DNA from 2 places in the Neobacillus sp. 19 genome. Region 2 is predicted to be linked to the other one. Evidence: predicted binding sites of a transcription regulator. Region 2 holds the regulator's gene; the other holds the start of a gene.
What was found. The regulator LexA, encoded in region 2, represses DNA repair genes until DNA is damaged. The targets are predictions, from matches to a motif close to CGAACATATGTTCG.

Region 1 (4,439 bases), on a different contig from region 2:
GATTCCACTGCATGGACAGCGTTAAATTTAAATTCAGATCAGGCAGTCACACAAAAATAAGGGAAAAAATAAAGGACGAGAGCTAGTCCTTTATTTTTTCCCTTTTATTTTTATTAATTGTCTAAAGTAAGAACAAAAAAAGTCAATTTTATTACAAAAATATGGAGAATTTTCAAACCATTTGTAAACTCATTGAAAGCAGCGTATGGAGTCACTATAATTTAGTTAAAATCAAATAAACAAGCAAAAAACCGACCACTCGATATGTACATTGGGCGGTTTTATCTTATATTTTCTTATTCAAATTTAGGGGGTGACCACGTTATGAAAGAACTATCAGAAATAGAAAAGAATAATCAAGACCTGCTAAAAAGGTATGAGTTAATGGTACACCAAAATCGGTATTTGGAGAAACGGGTACAAGAAGAAGCCGCTAAAAATAAACAAAAGGATGAACTATTAATCGAACAATCTAGACTAGCTGCGATGGGAGGCATGGTTGCCAGTATAGGGCACCAATGGCGCCAGCCGCTAAATACTTTGTCTTTATTAATGAATGACCTAAGAGAGGCACTCGAATTTGGAGAAATCAACGATCAATATATTGATCGTTTCACAAGAGAAAGCATGCTCCAAATTAAACATATGTCCCGTACAATAAATGATTTTCGGAAATTCTATAAACCCAATCGGGAGAAAATGCCATTTTCCGTAGGAGATTCAATTGAAGAGGCCTTATCTATCTTTTCTATCAGTTTAAAAAACCATGAGATCCAAGTGGAATTCGAATACAGGGGGCAACAGATGGCCTACGGCTATCCAAATGAATATAGCCAAGTTGTCCTAAATGTTTTAACAAATGCCCGTGATGCCTTTGTTCAAAGAGATATAAGCCGCCGAAAACTATGGATAAAAATTAACGAAACAGAGGAATTTGTTACAGCAGAATTCATTGATAATGCCGGTGGAATCGAACCAATCCTCCTTAAGCGGGTATTTGATCCCTATTTTACCACTAGAGAAAACGGAACTGGTCTCGGCTTATATATAACAAAGCTGATTCTCGAAAAGATGAACGGCAGCGTCTCGGTTGAAAACACGAGTGATGGAGCCAGATTCTGTCTTTCGGTACCAAAGATTACCGCAGCAATGAAACAGGAACTTTTGTCAGTTTAATCATCTTACAAACATGCTCCTTATTGGGAGCGTTCTTTATTTGGAAGCGTTTTATTATATTTTTATTGTAAAAAGAGGTAAAATAAAGAAAACAATGTAATAGGAGTGGTGATTTTGACTATTGATAATCCGAGTCGCGAGGAAATTGCGGTTATATTAAAAAATGCAAAAAGAATAGCTGTTGTAGGTTTAAGTAATAATCCAGAACGGACATCTTACCAGGTTTCAGCGGTGATGCAAAAAGCAGGTTATGAAATCATCCCTGTTAACCCGACGATTGACGAGGTGCTTGGAGTAAAGGCAGTGGCATCCTTAAAAGATATTAAAGGGCATGTTGACATTGTTAACGTATTCCGCCGATCCGAGCAATTGTTTGACGTAGCCAAGGAATTTGATGAAATTGATGCAGATATCTATTGGGCACAGCTTGGTCTAGCAAACGAAGAAGCATATAAATTTTTAAAAGAAAAAGGCTATACAGTAATAATGGACCGTTGTATTAAGGTTGAGCATGCATTAACAAGGCATTTGCAATAATAAATGAAGGCTTTTACTAAAAACTGCTGAACTTTAGCAGTTTTTTTATTTTACCCTAAATTTTGGAAGGGAGGGATGGCGAAAAAGGGGTTATCTTAAAATACATATTTGCCAAAACGAAATAAATCGCTACAATTAAGCATAGACGCTGCGAGAACATGTGTTAAAATGAAAGTGGCAAACATTAGTTCTTTTTGGTGGTAATGGGGCGGAGCGCCGCAATAATATAGCAGTATATCTTTTTATGTTGTAATAAACATTTATGTTTTTAGATAAGTGATTTAAGCTCTGCTCACACCACCTTTAATCTTTTGAACGAATAAATATAATAAACAGGTATTACAGCAATTTAGAAGGTTGTTTTGTAAGGTGAAAGGGGTATTTTAGTGGCAAGGAATCAGCAGGCTTTTGAATATAATGATGAAGCCATACAGGTACTAGAGGGCCTTGAAGCGGTTCGAAAGCGCCCCGGGATGTACATTGGCAGTACCGATGCACGCGGTCTCCATCATCTCGTCTATGAGATTGTCGACAACTCAGTCGATGAGGCGCTCGGCGGCTTTGGTGATCAAATCATTGTAAAAATACACAAAGATAATTCAATTAGTGTTATTGATAAAGGGCGCGGAATGCCTACAGGTATGCATAAATTAGGGAAACCCACTCCGGAAGTCATTTTAACAGTTCTCCATGCCGGCGGTAAATTTGGGCAGGGCGGCTATAAAACGAGCGGCGGGTTACATGGTGTTGGTGCATCAGTCGTCAATGCGCTTTCAGAATGGTTAACCGTCACCATTAAAAGAGATGGATTTGTTTACGAACAGCGTTTTGAAAATGGCGGTAAGCCGGTCACAACACTTGAAAAAATCGGCAAAACTAATCAAACAGGGACAACCATCCATTTTAGGCCGGATCCATCCATTTTTTCGACCACGGCATATAACTTTGAAACCTTATGTGAGAGGTTAAGAGAGTCTGCCTTTTTGTTAAAAGGATTAAAGATTGAAATTCATGATGACCGGAATGATCTCCATGAAGTATTTCATTACGAAAATGGCATCGAGGCATTTGTTGAATATTTAAACGAGGAGAAGGATGTGCTTCATCCCGTTGTCAGCTTTGAAGGTGCACAGAATGGCATTGAAGTCGATTTTTCCTTTCAATTTAATGATGGCTATTCGGAAAACGTGCTTTCGTTTGTCAACAATGTCCGCACAAAGGATGGCGGCACGCATGAGGTTGGTGCGAAAACTGCCATGACGCGTGTATTTAATGATTACGCCCGCAAGGTGTCATTGTTAAAAGAAAAAGAAAAAAACTTAGATGGAGCTGACATTCGCGAAGGCCTATCGGCCATCATATCTGTAAGGATCCCGGAAGAGCTTCTCCAATTCGAAGGACAAACAAAAGGGAAACTAGGAACAAGTGAAGCACGTTCGTCTGTAGACGCGGTTGTATCTGAACATCTATCCTATTTTCTTGAAGAAAATCCTGATATAAGCTCCCTCCTTATCAAAAAATCAATAAAAGCCTATCAAGCGCGAGAGGCAGCCAGGAAAGCACGTGAGGATGCTAGGAGCGGCAAAAAGCGAAAGCGGTCAGAAACTGTATTGTCCGGTAAATTAACACCGGCACAATCCCGCAACCCACAAAGAAATGAACTTTATCTAGTTGAGGGTGATTCTGCAGGCGGCTCAGCGAAACAAGGCAGGGACCGCCGTTTTCAGGCTGTTCTCCCTTTGCGAGGTAAAGTCATTAATACTGAAAAAGCAAAACTGGCAGATATTTTTAAAAATGAAGAAATTAATACCATTATTCATGCCGTCGGCGGAGGCGTTGGTGCTGATTTCACTGTTGAAGACATCAATTACGATAAAATCGTCATTATGACGGATGCCGATACAGACGGGGCACATATCCAAGTATTATTGCTTACTTTCTTTTATCGCTATATGAAGCCGCTTATTGAAGCAGGTAAAGTGTTTATCGCCCTCCCTCCTTTATATAAAGTAAGTAAAGGGACAGGAAAAAAAGAAATAATTGAATATGCGTGGAATGATGATGAACTGCAGGGGGCCATCAAAAAAGTCGGCCGCGGCTATATTATTCAACGTTATAAAGGATTAGGTGAAATGAATGCCGACCAGCTTTGGGAAACAACCATGGATCCTGAGACTAGAACGCTTATTCGTGTGAAAATAGATGATATTGCCAGAGCAGAACGCCGCATTACGACACTTATGGGCGATAAGGTTGAACCCCGCCGTAAATGGATTGAAAGTAACGTGGCATTTGGATTAGAAGAGGATGACACCATTTTAGAAAATGAAAATATTACGGTCGCCGAGGAGGGTTCTGAAGGATGAGTGCAAATGAAAAATTCCGTGATTTGCCTCTAGAAGATGTGCTTGGTGATCGTTTTGGCCGATATAGTAAGTACATTATTCAAGAACGTGCCCTGCCGGATGCCAGGGACGGCTTAAAGCCGGTGCAACGAAGAATTCTGTATGCGATGCATGTTGAAGGAAATACATTTGATAAAGGATTTAGGAAATCTGCTAAGACAGTTGGTAACGTAATCGGTAATTATCATCCACACGGTGATTCTTCCGTTTACGAGGCAATGGTGCGGATGAGTCAGGACTGGAAGGTTAGAAATGTCCTCGTGCAAATGCACGGAAACAACGGGAGTGTCGATGGTGACCCTCCTGCAGCGATGCGTTATA
Region 2 (4,439 bases):
AGAATTAACAGCAAGGCAAATCCGCTACTATGAAGAACACCAATTGATTTCTCCAGCACGAACCGATGGAAACAGGCGACTATTTAGTTTAATTGATATTGATAGACTTTTAGAAATTAAAGATTTAATTGACCAAGGTGTTAATATGGCTGGAATCAAACAGCTCTTCTTGGTCAAAGAACAACAGGCAACCGTTTTAGAACAGCAAGTGGAAAAAGCAAAGCCTGATATTTCAGATGATCAGCTTAGAAAACTGCTTAGAAACGAATTGTTGCACTCGGGCAGATTAAATCGGTCATCCCTAAGACAAGGCGATATCTCACGTTTTTTTCATTAAGAAATTAAAGGTTTTCAAAATCGGGAGGGTTTTTCAAATGGCAAAGTATACGAGGGAAGACATTAAACGACTGGCATCAGAAGAAAACGTAAAATTTATTCGTTTACAGTTTACTGATATTCTTGGCACGATTAAAAATGTTGAGATTCCAATTAGCCAATTAGAGAAGGCATTGGATAACAAAATGATGTTCGATGGTTCCTCAATTGAAGGATTTGTTCGAATTGAAGAATCTGATATGTATTTGTTCCCGGATTTAGATACATGGGTAGTCTTCCCGTGGACAGCTGAAAAAGGGAAAGTAGCCCGCCTTATTTGTGATATTCATAATTCTGATGGTACTCCGTTTGGCGGTGATCCTCGTAATAACTTAAAGCGTGTTTTAAAAGAAATGAACGAACTCGGCTTTACAGATTTTAATCTAGGACCTGAACCGGAATTTTTCTTATTTAAATTAGATGAAAAAGGACAGCCAACATTAGAGTTGAATGACCATGGCGGATATTTTGATTTTGCGCCAACAGATCTTGGTGAAAACTGCCGCCGTGATATTGTACTTGAATTGGAAGAAATGGGCTTTGAAATCGAAGCTTCCCATCATGAAGTAGCGCCGGGTCAACATGAAATTGACTTTAAATATGCGGATGCATTAACAGCGTGTGACCAAATTCAAACCTTTAAGCTTGTGGTGAAAACCATTGCTCGTAAACATGGCTTGCATGCTACATTTATGCCAAAACCATTATTCGGTGTCAATGGATCTGGAATGCACATGAACTTGTCTTTATTTACGAATGGTAAGAATGCCTTCTTCGACCCAACTGGTGACTTACAAATGAGTGACAATGCCCGTCACTTCATCGCTGGCATTCTAAAGCATGCACCAAGCTTTACAGCAGTAACCAACCCGACAGTTAACTCTTATAAGCGTCTAGTACCGGGATATGAGGCACCATGTTATGTGGCATGGTCTGCGCAAAACCGTTCACCATTAGTTCGTATTCCGGCATCACGCGGTTTAAGCACACGTGTTGAAGTGCGCAGCGTGGACCCTGCAGCTAATCCATACTTAGCAATGGCCGTGCTATTAAAAGCAGGATTAGAAGGAATTAAAAATAAACTAACACCTCCAGAACCAGTTGACCGAAACATTTATGTGATGAGCAAAGAAGAAAGAATAGAAGAGGGAATCAATGACCTTCCACCAACATTAGCGGAAGCCTTAGAGCTATTAAAGGCAGATGAAATCATTGTTTCCGGTCTTGGGGAACACATCTTCGAACACTTTGTTGAGGCAAAGGAAATTGAATGGGATATGTTCAGAACGGTTGTACATCAGTGGGAACGCGACCAATATATGAGCATGTACTAGAAATCCTCAGAAAAAAGGAAACACCCAGTATCGAAATACTGGGTGTTTTCCTTTTATTTTTCGTCGTTGTTCTCCTGCAGCAATTTGAATTTGGAAAGGACAGCCTCACTACTGATTCCGGCAATAATAGAAAAAATTGTAATTTCAACCAATGAATTTGGAGATGTATAAAGGACGAGGAGAAGGGAAGCAATCGCGCCTAGAAGCAATTCTTCTAGAAAACCGAGATAAATGAACCTTTTTGTTTTCCGTGGCATGACAATTTTTCCATACTTTCGAACATGTCCAATAATCCCTACCGACCCACCAATCACTAACGAGAAAATAATGTCCATTAACACTGTTTCTCACACTCCTTAAGCCTATTATTTTTTGGACCTAAGGTAAATCATGGTGTACTACCATTATATTAAATATTTCCAACATGAGAATGAGTAAAAATACTGAATTTTCCATATATTTATATAAGTTATGTAGCTAAAATGAAAATTTTCCCAATAAAAATGCACAGAAAAAGAGCCGGCATTACTGCCGGCTCTTTTCATTTTAATGAATATGACGATAAACACCAATTACTTTTCCTAGAATAGAGACATTCCTTAATATAATAGGATCCATGGTAGAATTTTCAGGCTGCAGGCGAATGTAATCCTTTTCCTTGAAGAATCTCTTACATGTTGCCTCGTCTTCTTCCGTCATAGCTACTACTATATCACCGTTATTAGCAGTTTGCTGCTGCTTAACAATGACATAGTCCCCGTCAAGAATCCCGGCTTCTATCATACTTTCACCCATGATTTCCAGCATGAAAACCTGTTCATCGGATGGTGCAAGACTTTCCGGCAGTGGAAAGTACTCTTCCACATTTTCAATCGCAGTGATCGGAATACCTGCTGTAACTTTCCCAACTATTGGAACATTTACTACTTTGTTTCTTGGGATATTTGCTGCCTCATCTGCTTCTAATATTTCAATTGCTCTTGGTTTGGTAGGATCGCGTCTGATAAGACCCTTACTTTCTAATCTTGCTAAATGTCCGTGAACCGTAGAGCTGGATGCAAGTCCAACCGCTTCGCCAATTTCCCGTACAGAAGGGGGGTATCCTTTACTTCTAACCTCATCTTTTATGAAATCCAGGATATCCTGCTGCCGTTGTGATATTTTTACCATGATAAAATGCACCTCACCTGGTTAATGTTGTCTTTATTATAGCATGTTCCCTATTTTTATACAAACATAAGTTCGAAAAAGTAGTTGACAACAAACAAACGTTCGGATTATAATAAAAACAAATAAAAGGGAACGTACATTCCTATTAGAGGTGCGAACACATGAAAAAATTATGGAACCAATACTCTTATGCTATTACTCTTATTATCTTGAGCTGCTCCTTAGCTTTCATATTATCATTTCAGCACCATCCGAAGAACCAGGATGACTATGTTAAAGTAACCATTTCTGAAGGAGATACGCTCTGGGAGATTTCCAGCCAATATACTGGACAGCATTCATTATCTCCAGATGAGTTTGTAAGCTGGGTCAAGAAGCATAATGAAAACATCAGTGATCAAATATTCCCCGGCGAAGAAATCATTATTCCCGTTAGTAAGAAGAGATCTTCTTCTACAACAGAACTTGCAAGTGCCCCACAAGAATAGAAAGGATGTTCTTTCGTGAAAGCAATCATATACTGCCGTGTCAGCACGAATAAAGAAACACAGGAAACATCACTAAATCGTCAGGAAGAGGAGCTAATCCAGCTGGCGAAACAGTGTCAATTTGAAGTAATGGCCATTATTAAAGAACAAGCGAGCGGTTATGATTTTGAAAGAGAAGGAATACTAGATGTATTAGAACGAATTAAAGATTCACAAATACAGGCTTTATTAATCCAGGACGAAACACGGCTTGGTCGAGGAAACGCGAAGATTGCCCTCCTGCATTGCATTTTAAAAGAAGGTGTTAAGCTGTATAGTATTTCCCATAATGGTGAATTGGAGCTGTCAGAATCAGATTCAATGGTATTGAAAATTGTCAGTATGGTGGAAGAGTATCAGCGGAAGCTTCATAATGTCAAAATAAAACGAGGCATGAAGCGGGCAGTACAGCAAGGTTATAAACCAGAGAAAAATTTAAAAAACCTTGGCAAAGCGTCAGGCAGAGAGAAAATTGAAGTTCCGGTTGAACAAATTGTAAAATTACGCAATAATGATTTAACTTTTGCGGAAATTGCTGCCATGCTCAGGGGCTTTGGTTACAACATTTCGAAAGCGACCGTACATAGAAGATACCAGGAATATATCGATTCATTGGAAGAGTAGACCTTTTGCCTTGTCAGAAGGTCTTTTATTTAGTAAAATCAGATATCTTAATTAGTTTGAAAGGAAGGTTCTTGAATGCTGTCAAAAGAAAAAATGGCTAGAATTAATGAACTGGCAAGAAAAGCAAAAGCAGCTGGACTAACAGAAATTGAGGCGAAAGAACAATCGAAATTACGCAGTGAATATTTGGCAACTTTCCGTTCCAATATGCTTGATACATTAACGAATACAAAGTTTATCGATCCGGAAGGCAAAGATGTGACCCCCGAAAAACTAAAAGCAAGGAAGAAGAATAAACTTCACTAAAAGTAAGGAATACATTTTTGGTATTCCTTTTTACATACAGAAATCAAATAAGTGACAAAATAAGAAATAATCAAGACTTTTATGTTTTATTTATGTTTATTGG

Region 1: the regulator LexA is predicted to act here: its motif matches at 1,892-1,905, upstream of parE (DNA topoisomerase IV subunit B).

What each region holds. Positions count from the first base shown of each region.
Region 1 is NZ_JBMPZU010000007.1:14,732-19,170, forward strand. It holds gene ACO1D1_RS01235 (glycosyl hydrolase family 18 protein) at 1-60, shown strand, start outside; gene ACO1D1_RS01240 (sensor histidine kinase) at 325-1,176, shown strand; gene ACO1D1_RS01245 (CoA-binding protein) at 1,291-1,713, shown strand; gene parE (DNA topoisomerase IV subunit B) at 2,100-4,079, shown strand; partial or broken gene parC (DNA topoisomerase IV subunit A) at 4,076-4,439, shown strand, end outside.
Region 2 is NZ_JBMPZU010000030.1:224,443-228,881, reverse strand. It holds gene ACO1D1_RS08575 (MerR family transcriptional regulator) at 1-337, shown strand, start outside; gene glnA (type I glutamate--ammonia ligase) at 375-1,709, shown strand; gene ACO1D1_RS08565 (DUF4257 domain-containing protein) at 1,763-2,044, opposite strand; gene lexA (transcriptional repressor LexA) at 2,256-2,879, opposite strand; gene yneA (cell division suppressor protein YneA) at 3,041-3,367, shown strand; gene ACO1D1_RS08550 (YneB family resolvase-like protein) at 3,383-4,030, shown strand; gene ACO1D1_RS08545 (DUF896 domain-containing protein) at 4,106-4,336, shown strand.